2 regions of the Rubrobacter tropicus genome follow, and region 1 is predicted to be linked to the other one. Evidence: riboswitches for the same ligand, from Rfam matches in the RefSeq annotation. Region 1 holds a riboswitch; the other holds the start of a gene.
The links. A riboswitch is a leader RNA that binds a small molecule or an ion and turns the genes downstream of it on or off. The one in region 1 is predicted to bind S-adenosylmethionine.
Positions count from the first base shown of each region.

Region 2: another riboswitch for S-adenosylmethionine. It lies ahead of metX (homoserine O-acetyltransferase MetX); the one in region 1 lies ahead of GBA63_RS06595 (bifunctional homocysteine S-methyltransferase/methylenetetrahydrofolate reductase).

Region 1 is NZ_CP045119.1:1,352,397-1,360,063, forward strand. Features, by position in the region: gene GBA63_RS06585 (GNAT family N-acetyltransferase) at 1-217, shown strand, start outside; gene metH (methionine synthase) at 338-4,117, opposite strand; gene GBA63_RS06595 (bifunctional homocysteine S-methyltransferase/methylenetetrahydrofolate reductase) at 4,164-6,026, opposite strand; SAM riboswitch class I at 6,093-6,203, opposite strand; gene GBA63_RS06600 (phytoene/squalene synthase family protein) at 6,287-7,216, opposite strand; gene GBA63_RS06605 (phytoene desaturase family protein) at 7,213-7,667, opposite strand, start outside.
Region 2 is NZ_CP045119.1:1,683,882-1,691,548, reverse strand. Features, by position in the region: gene GBA63_RS08320 (aspartate-semialdehyde dehydrogenase) at 1-471, opposite strand, end outside; gene GBA63_RS08315 (homoserine dehydrogenase family protein) at 493-1,566, opposite strand; gene GBA63_RS08310 (aspartate kinase) at 1,563-2,765, opposite strand; partial or broken gene GBA63_RS08305 (O-acetylhomoserine aminocarboxypropyltransferase/cysteine synthase family protein) at 2,774-4,077, opposite strand; gene metX (homoserine O-acetyltransferase MetX) at 4,107-5,249, opposite strand; SAM riboswitch class I at 5,355-5,471, opposite strand; gene GBA63_RS08295 (sensor histidine kinase) at 5,532-6,962, opposite strand; gene GBA63_RS08290 (response regulator transcription factor) at 7,059-7,667, shown strand, end outside.

The sequences.
Region 1 (7,667 bases):
GGAGGCGGCGCTTGCCTGCCTGCGGCACGCCTTCGAAGAGGCGGGGCTGGAGCGCGTGATCGCCGGCGCCGACCCGCCCAACACGGCCTCGCTCCGCGTCATCGAGAAGCTCGGCATGAAGCCCGCCGGCAACCTCAACCCCCTGGCCCCGGACGAGCCCTACTACGCCCTCCACCGGACGGAGCTCCCGCACAAGACGAACGATCAGAACAAATAAAGCTATCAGCGGTCTGCTATCAGCTTTCGGCCATGGACAAGAAAGCTGAGGGCTGAGAGCGCAGGCCGCCAGGCCGAAGCGGGCTGATCGCTGACGGCGCGGTTTTCGTGAACGCTGCTGTTACCTCGCCGCCTTGCTCCTCGCCTGCGGGACCTTCGTGGCACCCTCGCCGTCCGGGCTCTCGGGCTCGTAGGCGAGGTTGGGTGAGAGCCACCTCTCAGCCTCCCCGAGCGTCCAGCCCTTGCGGTCTGCGTAGTCCTGGACCTGGTCGCGTCCGATCTCGGAGACCCCGAAATACGTGGACTCCGGGTGAGAGAAGTAGTAGCCGCTGACCGCGGCCCCAGGCGTCATCGCGCAGCTCTCGGTGAGCGAGATGCCGGCGTTCTCCTCGGCGCCGAGGAGGTTCCAGATGGTGCGCTTCTCGGTGTGCTCGGGGCAGGCCGGATACCCGGGCGCCGGCCTGATGCCCCTGTACTCCTCCCGGATGATGGCATCGGTCTCCAGATCCTCGTCCGCCGCGTAGCCCCAGAACTCCGTGCGGACGCGACGGTGGAGCAACTCCGCGAAGGCCTCGGCGAGACGGTCGGCCAGGGCCTTTACCATGATGGCGTTGTAGACGTCGTTCTCCTCCTCGAAGCGCCGCGCCGCCTCGTCGGCCCCGATGCCGGCCGTCACCGCGAAGAGCCCCACGTGGTCTGCTAGGCCCGTCTCCTTGGGTGCCACGAAGTCGGCGAGCGAGCGGTTCGGGCGGCCCGGCGGCTTCTGCTTCTGCTGGCGGAGCTGGTGCAGGTTCGTCAGCACCTCCTCGCGCGATTCGTCCGCGTAGACCTCCAGCGAGTCGTTTGGCAGGGCGTTGGCGGGAAAGAGGCCGAAGACGGCGCGGGCCGTCAGCCACTTCTCCGCGATGATGCGGTCGAGGAGTTCCTGGGCGTCGGCGAAGAGCTTGCGCGCCTCCTCGCCCTTCTCCGGGTCGTCGAGGATGCGGGGGTAGCTCGCCTTGAGTTGCCAGGAGTGGAAGAAGGGCGTCCAGTCGATGTAGGCCCGGATCTCCTCCAGCGGGTAATCCTCGAACGTCCGCACGCCGAGCACTTTCGGCTCCGGCGGCTCGTAGCCTTCCCAGTCGATCCTCGCCCGGTTCGCCCGCGCCCTCTCCAGCGTGGCCAGCCTCGTCCTGGACCGGCGTCCCGCGTGCTTGCGGCGGACCTCCTCGTACTCTGCGGCGACACCGGCCGCGTAGTCGTCCTTCTTGTTCTCGCTCACGAGGTTCTGGGCGACGCCGACGGCGCGGGAGGCGTCCTTGACGTGTATGACGGGCTGCCCGTAGCCGGGCGCTATCTTTACCGCCGTGTGCGTCTGGGACGTCGTTGCCCCACCTATGAGCAGCGGCAACTCGAAGCCCTCGCGCTGCATCTCGCCAGCCACGTGAACCATCTCGTCCAACGAAGGCGTGATGAGCCCCGAGAGGCCTATGATGTCCGCGCCCTTCTCCTTCGCGGTTTGAAGGATCTTGGCCGCCGGCACCATCACCCCGAGGTCTATAACCTCGAAGTTGTTGCACTGCAAGACCACGCCGACGATGTTCTTGCCGATGTCGTGGACGTCGCCCTTGACCGTGGCCATGACGACCGTGCCGTTGGGCTTGCGGGCCTCGCCCTTCTCTTCCTCTATAAACGGTATGAGGTACGCCACGGCCTTCTTCATGACCCTGGCGCTCTTGACCACTTGCGGCAGGAACATCTTTCCCGCCCCGAACAGGTCCCCGACCACGTTCATCCCGTCCATCAGGGGACCCTCGATCACGTCCAGCGGACGCTCCGCCCTCTGGCGCGCCTGCTCGGTGTCGTCCTCCGCGAACTCCGCTATCCCCTTGACGAGCGCGTGCTCCAACCGCTTCTCGACGGGCCAAGAGCGCCACTCCTGCGCCTCTTCCTCGGCCTCCTCGCCCCTGTCCCTGTACTTCTCGGCGAGGTCCAGGAGACGCTCGGTGGCGTCGTCGCGGCGGTTCATGACTACGTCCTCGACGGCCTCGCGCAGCTCCTCGTCTATGTCGTCGTAGACCGCGAGCTGGCCCGCGTTCACGATGCCCATGGTCAGGCCTGCTCTTATCGCGTGGTAAAGGAAGACGGCGTGGATCGCCTCGCGCACCGGGTTGTTGCCCCTGAAGGAGAACGAGACGTTCGAGATGCCGCCGGAAGTCCTGGCGTGGGGGAGGGTCTCGGTTATCTCCCGAACCGCCTCTATAAAGTCGACGCCGTAGTTGTTGTGCTCGTCTATGCCGGTCGCGATGGCGAAGACGTTGGGGTCGAAGATGATGTCCTCGGCCGGGAAGCCGACTTCTTCGGTAAGGAGTTTGTAGGCGCGGGTGCAGATCTCGACCTTCCGGTCCTTCGTGTCGGCCTGCCCCTGCTCGTCGAAGGCCATCACGATCACGGCCGCCCCGTACCGCTTTAGCAGCCTCGCCTGCCGGACGAACTCCTCCTCGCCCTCCTTCATGCTGATGGAGTTGACGACGGCCTTGCCCTGCACCCGCTTCAGGCCCGCCTCGATGATCGACCACTTGGAGGAGTCGATCATGACCGGGATCCTTGAGATATCCGGCTCGGCCGCGACGAGGTTCAAGAACTCGACCATCGCCTCCTCGCCGTCGAGCATACCCTCGTCCATGTTGACGTCTATTACCTGCGCGCCGTTCTCCACCTGCTGGCGGGCGACGTCCAGCGCCGTCTCGTAGTCGCCGGCAAGGATCAGGTCCTTGAACCGCGCGGACCCCGTCACGTTCGTCCGCTCCCCGACGTTCACGAACAGCGAGTCGGGCCCGATGTTGAGCGCTTCGAGCCCCGAGAGGCGCAACCTGGGCTCGAGCTCGGGCAACTCGCGCGGGGGATGGCCCGCGACGGCCTCGGCTATCGCCCTGATGTGCTCGGGCGTCGTGCCGCAGCAGCCGCCGACGATGTTCAGCCAGCCGTTCGCCGCCCAGTCCCCGATCTCCTGCGCCATGAACTCCGGCGTCTCGTCGTACTCGCCGAACTCGTTGGGCAGCCCCGCGTTCGGGTAGGCGCTAATGTGCGTCTCCGAGATCCTGGCAAGCTCCTCGATGTACTGCCTGAGCTCTTTGGAACCCAGGGCGCAGTTCAGCCCGATGCTGATCGGCTCCGCGTGCCTGACGGAGTTGTAGAAGGCCTCCGTCACCTGCCCCGAGAGCGTCCGCCCGCTCGCGTCGGTGATGGTGCCCGAGATCATGACTGGCACCTCCAGCCCCTCTTCGTCCAGGTACTCCTGAATCCCGAAGATCGCGGCCTTCGCGTTGAGCGTGTCGAAGATGGTCTCGACGAGAAGCAGGTCCACCCCGCCCTCCACGAGCCCCCGCGTCTCCTCCTTGTAAGCTTCTTTCAGCTCGTCGAACGCGACGTTCCTGAAGCCGGGGTTGTTCACGTCCGGCGAGAGCGAAGCCGTCCGGTTCGTCGGCCCGAGCGCCCCCGCCACGAACCGCGGCTTTTCCGGAGTGTTGTCCGAATAAGAATCGGCCGCTTCGCGGGCGACGCGGGCCGCCTCGAAGTTCAGCTCGTAGGCGAGGTCCCCCATCCCGTAGTCCCTCTGGGCGATAGAGGTAGAGGAGAAGGTATTCGTCTCGATGATGTCCGCGCCCACGTCCAGGACCGCCTCGTGGATGTCGCGGATGATCCCCGGCTGGGTGATCGAGAGCAGGTCATTGTTCCCCTTGATCTCCCCCGGGCGGTCTGCGAAGCGCTCCCCGCGGTAGTCCTCCTCCGAGAGGTCGTAGGACTGGATCATGGTCCCCATGGCGCAATCCAATACCAGGATGCGCTCCTTCAAGGCGGCCTGGAATCTCTCCAACCTGGCCGCCCGCTCTTCACGAATCGTGTCGTCTCTAAGAACCATATGCCTCTATTCTAGCTGTCAGCTTTCAGCCATCAGCCAAAAACGACTAGCCGACAGCTGACCGCTGAGTGCTGATAGCTTCGATCACTTCCCCCGCCAAGTCCGGGGCGCTCGCCGGCGGCATTATGTACGCGCCGTTTACTAGCGGTTGGGCTTTGGCGAGTATGTTCTGGGCCACTTCTACCCCGTATTTCGGGGCGTCTTCGGGGGAGAGGGTGGCTAGCTTTTCGCGGACGGGTTTCGGGATGTCCACCCCTGGGACTTCGTGGTGGAGGAACTCGGCCTGGCGGGCGCTTCGCAGGGGCATCAGGCCGAGGAGGAGACAGGGGTCGAGGTCGCCGAGGCGTTCGAGGGCTACTTCGAGGGCTCCTATCTCGAAGACCGGCTGGGTCCAGAAGGCGTGGGCCCCGGCCCCGATCTTGCGCCTGAGCTTCTCGATCTCGCCGTCGAGGTCCTCGGCCGTCGGGTTGAAGGCGGAGCCTATGAGGAAGCCGGCGGGCCCGCCGATGGAGTTGCCCGCCAAATCTTCGCCCCGGTTCATCCTGGAGAGGATGTGAACCAGGCCCGCGGAGTCCGTGTCGAAGACGCCCGTGGCCTCGGGGTAGTCCCCGATCTGGGTAGGGTCGCCCGTTACCGCGAGGATGTTCTTTACCCCGAGGGCCGCGGCCCCTAGGAAGTCCGCCTGCAACCCTATGATGTTCCGGTCTCTACAGGAGATGTGCGCGACGACCTCGATGCCGACCTCTTCCTGCACGATCCTGGCCGCCGCGACGGGGTGCATCCTGAGGCGCGCCCGCGCCCCGTCTGAGATGTCTATGGCGTCCACGCCGCGCTCCTTGAGCCGCCGCGACGCCTCGACCACCCTGGTGATGTCGTTGCCCCGCGGCAGGTCCACCTCGACGGCCACCGCGAAGCCGGTCCGAAGCTTCTCCGCGAGGTCCGTGGAGGGCCCGTCGAGGACCTCTTGCGGCTTCTCTTCTTCCACCGTTCTCACGGACACGCCGCGGTTCGGGGTGGTCCCGGGGCGGAAGTCGCGGAGGGCGTCCGCCAGGGCCTTTACGTGCTCCGGCGTCGTGCCGCAGCAGCCGCCGACGAGGCGGGCGCCGGCCTCCGCCAGCTTGCGGCCGTAGAGGGCGAAATGGTCCACGTCGCGGCGGAAGCGGACCTTGCCGTCCACGAGCTGGGGGAGGCCGGGGTTCGGGAAAGCGGCGACGGGGCCGACCTCCGCAGACATGCCTTCTATGATGCCGACCATCCGTTGCGGGCCGACCGTGCAGTTCGAGCCCGAGAGGTCCACGCCGAGGGCGGAGATCTCGCGCGCCGCCCGTCCCGGCAGGCCCTCGGACAAGGTCTCGCCGTCCTCGACGAAGGTCTTGTACGCGACTATCGGGACCCCGAGGCCCCTGACGGCCTCGTGGGCGAGGCGGAGCTCGACGAGGTCGGTGAAGGTCTCCAGGACGAGGGCGTCGGCGCCGCCTTCCAGCAGCGCCTCGGCCTGTTCCAAAAAGACTGCGCGGGCCTCGGCCTCCGTGACCGGGCCGACGGGGCAGAGGGGGCGGCCGAGGGGGCCGATGGCGCCGAGAACCAGCGCCTTGCTCCCGTTGGTCCCTGCAATATCCGCGGCCTTGCGGGCCAGGCGGGCGCCCGCCTCGTTTACCTCGCGCACGCGGTCTTCCAGCTCGTGGACCTCGAGTTTGAAGCGGTTGGCGGAGAAGGTGTTGGTCTCGATCACGCCGGCGCCGGCCCGGATGTACTCCTCGTGGATGCCGGCCACCATCTCGGGGTGGGTGACGTTGGCGCGGGCGTAGGGGTGGCCGAAGCCGACGCCGCGTTCGGCGAGGAGGGTGCCCATCGCGCCGTCCCCGATCAGGACGCCGGAGCCTGTCATCTCCCTGAGATCGAAACTCAAAAGAAAACCTCTCTCCTCTTCGGTTGTGCGTCGGCGCGGGGGAGAGAGGCCAGTCGATGCGGTTCCGACTCATCTCTCGGAGTATCCTCCGCGGGAGTTGGCACCTGCCACGGGGCTTTTACCCCGCCGGTCGCCGCGGCTTCAAAGGGCCCATCCCTCCACCGCTCTCGATGAGCGTCCGGGCCGGCAGTGCCAACCCCAGACCCACGAATTACAGCACGGCAGGGGCGCCATTTCAATTCGGAAGGGCGGAAGGCCCGTCAGCGGCGGGAGATCGAACGGGTCAGCATCTCGCGCGGGTCCCGCGCCGCCACCCGCGCGGCCACCAGGAGTTTCTTCGGCCGCGAGGTCTCGGCCCGGCCGGTGTACACGTCGTAGCCGCGCGCCTCTATGCGGTCGAGTATCCCCGCGTACAGCTCCCGCGCGACCATCACGGGCCACCGCCGGCCGCGGGGTATGTACTTCATCCCCTCGTCGGCGTACGCGTAAAGCCGCCGCGCCCGCCCTATCTGGAAGCGCATCAACGCCACGAACCGCCCGTCGACGACACCGGCCGCAAGGTCCTCTTCCCCGTACCCGAAGCGCTTCAAATCTTCGAGCGGCAGGTAGACCCTTCCGCGGCGCCAGTCCTCGGCGACGTCGCGCAAAAAGTTGGAGAGCTGCATGGCGACGCCCAGAGCTTCGGCGTGGGGATCGGCCATCCTGTCGGCGGCGCCGAGCACCCGGCACATCATCAGTCCGACGACGGCCGCGCTCCCGTAGGTGTAGACCTCCAGGTCCTCGAACGTCTCGTAGCGGAAGACGCGGGTGTCCATCTTCATGCTCTCCATGAAGGCCGTAATGTGGGCCGGCTCTATGCCGCTCCTTCTCACGGTGTCCGCGTAGGCCCGGAGCACGGGGTTCGAGACGGGCTCGCCGGCCACGGCGGCCATCGTCTCCCGTTCGAAGGCTTCGAGGCCCCCCAGTTGCTCCTCCAGGTTCGTGGCGCCGGGGTTGTCCACGATCTCGTCGGCGTAGCGCATGAAGGCGTAGAGCGCGTGCACCCTGGGCCGGACGCGCCGCGGGAAGAACCGGGTCGAGAAGTAGTAGGTCCTGCTGTGCGCCTTCTGGACCCGCCGGCACAACTCGTAGCTCTCGGCGAGCGAGAGCCCGCCGTCGAGCTTCACGCCGCTCGCGGGGTCGAGCCTCAAACCCCGACCTCGCGCCCGATCCGCTCGGCCGCGAGCCGCGCGCCGATGGTGACCAGGGGCACGCCCGTGCCCGGCCGCGTGCTCGCCCCGACAAAGTACATGCCCTCCACGCTGCGGGAGACCATCGGCGGGCGGAAGTACCCGACCTGGAGGATGCCGTGCCCGATCCCGAACGCCGCGCCTTCTTCGAGGTTGTAGTCGTCCCGCCAGTCGAGAGGCGTCTTTACCTCTTCGTAGACGACCCTGCTCCGGTCGAGCCCGCAACGCCGCTCCAGCATCCCGTAGACCTTCTCCTTGAACGCGGGACCTTCCCGCTCCCAGTCCACGCCCGGCCCCAGGTGGGGCACCGGCACGAGCACGAACAGGGCGTCTTTCCCTTCCGGTGCCATGCCCGGCTCTGTCTTTGACGGGACGACCGCGTAGAAAGATGGGTCGTCGGGGAGCCTGCCGT
Region 2 (7,667 bases), 330 kb from region 1:
AGCCTGGTAGGTGGAGACGATCACCTTCTCGATGCCGAACTCGCGCGCGAGCGGCGCCAGGGTTACGACCATCTGTATCGTCGAACAGTTACCGTTGGCGATGAGCCCGTTGTGATCCTTAGCCGCGCCCGCGTTTACCTCGGGCACGACGAGCGGCACTTCCGGGTCCATCCTGAAGTCGCTGCCGTTGTCTATGACGACGGCTCCCCGGCTTATGGCCTCCCCGGCGAGCTGGACGGCGGCGCCCTTCTCGCCCTCCGTTCCGGCGAAGAAGGCGATGTCCACGCCATCGAACGCCTCGGGCTCGGCCACCCCCACCTCGAACTCCTCGCCGGCCAGCGTGGCGCGGCGGGCGGTGCGCGCCAGGACGCGCAGCTCTTTCAGCGGGAAGTCCCGGCGTCTGAGCTCGGCGACGATCCTGTCGCCCACAAGGCCCGCCCCAACCACGGCCACCGTGTATCCTTCGCGCATCTCAGTGTCTCCTTTAATCTCTTAGTCGTCTTGCAGCGCCCTGTGGGCGATGTCCAGCAGGTCCCAGACAACGCCGCTCGCGGTACGTTCGGGGCCCGCGCCCGGGCCGCGCACGGTGAGGGTAACATCCGAGTAGCGGCGCGTGCGGAAGTCGAAGACGTTCTCGGGGCCGCTGATCGGGCCGAACGGGCTCTCGACCGGCGTGTCCGCCAGGCCGACCGTGACGGGGCCCTCCTTCGGGATTCGCGTCAGGTAGCGGAGCATGTGGTGCTGCTCCACGGCCGCCATGCGGGCGGCGAAGGCCTCGTCGTGGTCGGGGAGGCGGGCCATGAACTCGTCCAGGGGGACGTCTTCGAGGCCTTTGGGGACGAGGGACTCGTAAGGGATCTCCTCCGGTTCGATCCCGCGCCCCATCATGCGGGCCAGTATTATCGCCTTCCTGGCCACGTCCAGCCCGGAGAGATCGTCCCTGGGATCCGGCTCGGCGTAGTGCAAGTCTACGGCTTCCCGGACCGCTTCGGAGAACGACCTTCCGGCCTCGACGGCGCTCATGACGAAGCCCAAAGTGCCGCTGGGGCTCGCCTGGATCTCCAGGATCTCGTCGCCGGTCTCGATGAGGCCGCCCATGGTCGAGATGACCGGCATCCCGGCCCCCACGGTGGCCTCGTGCCAGAGCCTGTCTGGTACCTTGCTGACGAGCTGCTCGTACTGCGCCGTGCTCCCCGAGAGCGGCCCCTTGTTGGAGAGCACGAGGTAGGAGCCGTTCTCGATCCCGAGCAGGTCGAGGTCGAACGTCCCACCGTGCACCGCCACGTCCACGACGACCCTCGTGAACCCCGGCGCGGGCTCCGAGCGCAGCACGTCCTCCAGCGGCTCCGTGCCGAGCTCCGAGAGCCTGCCGCCCTCCTCCTTGAGACGAACGGCCTGCGGAAGCAGGTCTTCGCCGGAGAGCGCGCCCGAGGTATCCGAGACGGCGCGGTAGCGGACCTCGACGCCGCGGCGTTCGAGCCAGCGCTTGCGCTCTTCCAGGACGATCTGGGCGACCGCGCGCCCGACGTGGCCGAGGCCTATCTGGACGATCTCAAGCCGCCTCAAGCTACCTCCTCGACCCCTGGGGAGTCGGCCGTGACGAGAGAGCCGTGCAGGAGCCTGAGGGCGTCCTCACCCTGTTCTCCGTTGACGACGAAGACGAGGCCGGCGGAGGCGAACCCGGCGTGCAGGAACCGTATCTTCGCCTTCCGCAATAGACGCAGGCCAAGCTTGAGGTCGGCCTCCGAGGGCGACCCTATGCAGACCACCATCGCCGTCTCGCTGCGACGTCCGTTGGCGCACGGTATCTCCATCGGGACCTTGCGGCGCAGGGCCACGCAGCGCACGCCGTCGCCGTCGGCGAAGTCCGCTGAGATCCGCGTTCCGGGCGTCTCGGGGGCGAAGGTGTTTCGGACGAGGACGTCCAGGCGAGCCTCGGCGGCCGGTTCCATGGTCTTGTGGTGCAGGATCTTGGCCCCGAGACCGGCGAAGGTGTGGGCCTCGTGGTACGAGAGCCTGGGCATCAGGGTGGCGTCGGGAACGAGCCGCGGGTCCGCGTCGAGCACGCCGTTGACGTCGGACATGATCCAGACCTCCGAGGACCCGAGCGCCCGGCCGAGCACGGTCGCCGAAAGGTCCGACCCTCCCCTCCCAAGCGTCGTGGGAGAACCGTCGGGCGCGCGTCCGACGAACCCCGGCACGACCGCCACGGCCCCGTCTTCGAGCACGGGAGCTACGTACCGCGAACATCGCCTCTCCGTCTCCGCGACATCGACCTCGGCCTCGTCGAATCGCCGGTCGGTGGCTATCGGGTCGGCCCCGACGACCCCGCCCGGGACGCCCGCCCCCGCGACGGCGCCGGCGAAGATCTCGGCCGACAGGCGTTCGCCGAAGACCGCGATCCCGGCCCTCCTGGCCTTCACGCTCTCCGCCGGACGTCCCGCCGTCTCGACCAGCTCGTCGAGCAACCGGAGCACCCGCCCTTCGACCTCGGGCTGCCGTTCGGGGGCGACGGCCTCGCCCATCGCGCGCAGGTGCCTCTCGGCGAGCGACGCGCGCAGATGCTCCGCCGCCGAGCCGTCCGCGGTCGCCCCCACGGCCGCGTGGCCGAGCAGCAGGTTGGTCACCCCGCTCATGGCGGAGACGACGACTACGACGGGCCGTTCGCGGGCGGCCTCGGCCGCGATCCTGGCGGCGCGGCCTATCGCCGCGCCGGTGCCGACGGAGGTGCCGCCGAACTTTATGACGAGTGGGTTCTCGCTCACCTGACCTCTCACGCCCCGTTCAGCGCCTGTTCGAGGTCGTAGAGGATGTCGTCTATGGACTCCAGGCCGACGGAGAGGCGGACGTAGTCGTCCGTGACGCCCGTGGAGCGCTGCTCCTCGGCCGTGAGCTGGGAGTGGGTGGTGGAGGCCGGGTGGATCACGAGGCTCTTAGCGTCCCCTATGTTGGCGAGCAGGCTGTGGAGCTCCAGGCGGTTGATGAACGCCTTGCCGGCCTCGAGTCCACCCTCGATCCCGAAGCCCAGGATGGCGCCGAACATCCCCTCCCTGTGGTACTTCTTCGCCGTCTCGTAACCCGGATGGTCCGCGAGGCCGGGATAGTTCACCCAGTTGACCTTCGGGTGGGCCTGCAAGAACTCGGCGACGGCCATCGCGTTCTGGGAGTGGCGCTCCATGCGCAGGGGCAGCGTTTCGAGGCCCTGCAAGAACAGGAAGGAGTGGAACGGGGAGAGGGCCGGGCCGTAGTCGCGGAGCATCTGGACGCGCGCCTTGAGGATAAAGGAGAGTTCGCCAAGGGTCGGGTAGATCTCCAGTCCGTGGTACGACGGGTCGGGCTCGGTGAACCCGGGGAAGCGGCCGTTGTCCCAGGGGAACCTGCCGCCGTCCACGATCACGCCGCCAATGCTCGTCCCGTGCCCGCCAATGAATTTCGTCGCCGAGTGGACCACGATGTCCGCCCCGTGGGCGAGCGGGTTGACGAGGTACGGGGACGGGACCGTGTTGTCCACGATAAGCGGCACGCCGGCCTCGTGGGCCACGTCCGCCACCCCCCTGATGTCGAGGGTGTAGAGGGCCGGGTTGCCGACGGTCTCGGCGTAGACGGCCTTGGTCTTGTCCGTGATGGCGGCGCGGATGTTCTCCGGGTCGTTCGAGTCGACGAACTTTACGTTGATGCCTATCTTGGGGAGGGTGTAGTGGAAGAGGTTGTAGGTGCCGCCGTAGAGGGCGGCTGCCGAGACTATCTCGTCCCCGGCCCCCGCGAGGTTGAGGATCGCGAGCGTCTCGGCCGCCTGGCCGGAGGCGACGGCGAGCGCCCCGACGCCGCCCTCCAGGAGCGCCATCCGCTGCTCGAAGACGTCGTTTGTGGGTTCATGATGCGGGTGTAGATGTTGCCCGGCTCGGCGAGCGAGAAGAGGTTCGCCGCGTGGTCGGTGTCGTCGAAGACGTAGGAGGTGGTCTGGTAGATCGGGACCGCCCGCGCGGACGTCGCCGGATCGGGCGCCTGCCCCCCGTGCAATGCCAGGGTGTCGAACCCGAGATTTCGCTCTGCAGACTGGTTTTCGGTGGTGTCCATTTTCGCTCCTTGTTTGTAGGTTTCAGGCTTCAGGTGTTGGTTATGAACGGCTTGACCGCTTGCTCCAGTTCGGTCCAGTCTTTGAGGAAGGCGTCGTGCCCGCTCAGGGTGTCTATTTCGACGTAGTTGGACCTGGCGCCGGCCCGGCTTGCCTTGTCTGCCGTGTCCTTTACTTCGCTCGCGGGGAAGAGCCAGTCGCTGGTTATGCCCACGAAGAGGAGTTCGGCACAGACGCGAGAGAGGGCCTCTTCGGTGGAGCCGTAGCCGTTTGCCACGTCGTAGAGGTCCATGGCGCGGCCGAGGTAGAGGTAGGAGTTGGCGTCGAAGCGCCCCACCAGGTCGTTGCCCTGGTAGTGGAGGTAGCTCTCTATCTCGAACCGGCCGCCGAACTCCTTGTGGAGCGCGGGGCGTCCCGCCGGCCTGCGGCCGAACCGCTCCCACTGGCCCGGGGCGCTCTGGTAGGTCATCATGCCGGCCATGCGGGCTATGGCGAGCCCTTCTTCCGGGGTCTTGCCCGTGTCGTAGTAGTCCCCGTTCTGCCAGCCGGGGTCGGCCATGATGGCGCGGCGTCCGATCTCGCTCATCCCAACGCCCTGCGGTCCCAACGCGCCCGTCGCCGCGACCGGGACGGCCTTTTCGACGAAGTCGGGGAACTCGACGGCCCATTCGAGCGCCTGCTGCCCGCCGATGGAGCCGCCGATGACGAGCGCCAGCCCGGAGACGCCGAGGTCGTCGAGCAGCCGCTTCTGCGCCCTGACCATGTCCCGGATCGTGACGACCGGGAAACGCATCCCGTAGGGCTCTCCGGTCTCAGAGTCCACGGAAGAGGGCCCCGTGCTGCCGGAGCAGCCGCCGAGCACGTTCGAGCAGACGACGAAGTACTTCCCGGTATCGACGGGTCGGCCCGGCCCGACCATCGGGTCCCACCAGCCGCCGCGCCTGTGTTCCGCGCAGGGGCCGCCGGCCGCGTGCGAGTCGCCGGTCAGGGCGTGCGTGATCAGGACGACGTTGTCCGCGTCCGCGTTTAACTCGCCCCAGGTCTCGTAGGCCAGGGTAACGTCGTTGAGGACGCCGCCGAGCTCCGGCTCGAAAGCGCCGATGGAGTGGTTGAGTCTGCCCGGGGTTCCCTGGGCCGGGGCCTGACTAGCGCCGGCCCCCGGGTCTAGTGTCATGCTCAGTAGTAATGCAGCCTCCCTCTATGATCGCGTGCCACGCCTCCGGCGAGAGTCTTCCCGCCCACCGCGCAACCCGCCCGCAGAAGAGGCTGCCCGCCCCTCCCCACATCTTCCAGAACGGTAATGGCCGTCCTGCTGGACTTGGCACCTCGCGTAAACGTGCTCCGCCGGTTGCCGCGGTTTCTCGGGGCCAGTTCCCTCCACCGCTCTCGATGCGAGTTCGCGCTAGAAGCGGATGCTAAACAACTCGTCTCCCGCCGTCAAGGGCGGGGACGGTCTCTAGCCGGACCGTCCGACCGTTCCGCCCTCCCGGCCGGGGGCCTCTACGGCAGGCCCGGGGGCAGGTTTGGCCGCGTGGTCGAGTGGCAGGCACACGGTCATCCTGGTCCCGCCGCCGGGCGGGGCTTGCGCCTCGATGCGGCCCCCGTGAAGCTCCACTATCGACTTGGCTATCGAGAGGCCGAGCCCGGAGCCGCCGGCCCTGCGGGAGCGGGTACCGCCTACCCGGTGGAACCGCTCGAAGATCCGCTCCAGCTCCTCCCGGGGTATGCCCGGTCCCTCGTCGGCCACCTCGATGCGCAACTCTCCGCCGTCCGTGGACGAGGTGAGCGAGACGAGGCCGCCAACGGGGCCGTACTTGGCGGCGTTGTCCACGAGCGCGAGCACCGCCTGCTCCATGCGAGAGGGGTCTATCCGGATCTCACCCTCCCCTTCGAGGCCGGTCTCGAACCGCGAGCCGTGCTCCCTCGCGAGCACCTCGGATCTCCCCGCGAGATCCGCCACGAAGAGCGGAACGCTGACGGGACGTGTCTCCATCGGGGGTGAGGAGGTATCCGAGCGGGCCAGAAAGAGGAGGTCCTCGACCATGCGCGACATGTGGACCGACTCCTTGACCACCTCTTCGAGGACGTCCCTGTGGGCCCAGTCCTTGTCGATGGCCAGGCCGAACTCGGCGTTCGAGCGGAGCACGGTAAGGGGCGTCCTCAGCTCGTGGGAGACGTCGGCCAGAAAGTCGGCCCTCGCCTCCGCCGCGGCCCGCTGCTCGGCGTGGAGGCCGCGCAGCTCGCCGATGAGCAGCATCATCCGCCAACCGGTGTACGTGAGCGCGATGAGGGCGAGCACCAGGCCCGTGGCGACGAGGATCAGGACGATCCTCTCCACGTCCTCGGCCGCGGATAGGTCGACGAGCGCCTCCGCGGCGCGATCCTGCCCGCGCGCCTCCAGGTCGACGGCGGCCCGATCCAACTCGGCCAGTTGCGCGAGGCCGCGGTCGCTCGCCAGCTCGAACGCGCCGGGGTCCGAGGCCTGCCTGTCCGCCACGGGCTTGAAGCCCTCGTAGTAGGCGTTCGCCATTCGGCGCAGGCTGTCGGGCTGCGGCGCCTCGGGGTCGCGGACCCCGAGGCTGTCCAGGAGGTCTATCTGCTCGATGACGTCGTCGTAGGCCCGGTCTATGTCCTGCACGTGCTCCTCCACAGGGCCGTAGAGGAGCAGGTCGCGATGGTGAAACTGGAGCTCCGAGACCGCGTCCCTCAGGTTGCTAGAACGGGTCTCCAGCTGGACTGCGTGTTCGAGGCCGCCGTCCGTGATCTTCTTGACGTAGAGGTTGTTCATAAGGCCGACGAGGCCGGCGAGCGCGATCATGGCTATGAGGCTACCCGCCACGACGGCGACCAGCCAGGGTTGCGACGCGGTTTTCTTTATCCACCCCATAGACGCCCCCCGCGTACCCTGCGGAGCCCGTACTATAGCGTTATCGGACCATGTCCGATACCCGGAGATTTCCCGCCGATATATACTGCCTGACCAATGAAGATCCTGATAGTCGAAGACGACGCGGCGATCGTCCGGTCGCTGAAGCGCATCCTGGCCGCCTACGGGCACGACCTCGTCGGCACGGAGAGCGGCGAGGAAGGCGCCAGGCTCGCGGCCGACGAGGGTGTGGAGTTCGTCCTGCTGGACATCTCCCTCCCCGACATCGACGGCCACGAGGTCCTTCAGCGCATCCGGTCCATCCGGCCCAACCTGCCGGTCCTCATGCTTACGGCCCGCGACGACCTCGAGAACAAGGTGGTGGCCCTGCGTTCGGGAGCCGACGACTACCTCACCAAGCCCTTCGCCTTCGAGGAGCTGATGGCGAGGATCGAGGCCTTAAGCCGCCGCGTCGGGCGTCAGGAGCCTGTCGAGATCAACGCCGGAGACCTCCGCATCGACCTCCTCGCCCGCCGCCTCTGGCGCGGAGACAAGGAGATAGAGCTCTCTCCGAGGGAGTTCGTGCTGCTCGAATACTTCGCGCGCCGCCCCGGCGAAGAGCTCACCCGCCAGCGCATCCTGGCCGAGATCTGGGGCTACGACTTCGACCCTGGCTCGAACGTCCTCGACGTCTACGTCAGGCACCTCAGGCACAAGATCGACCAC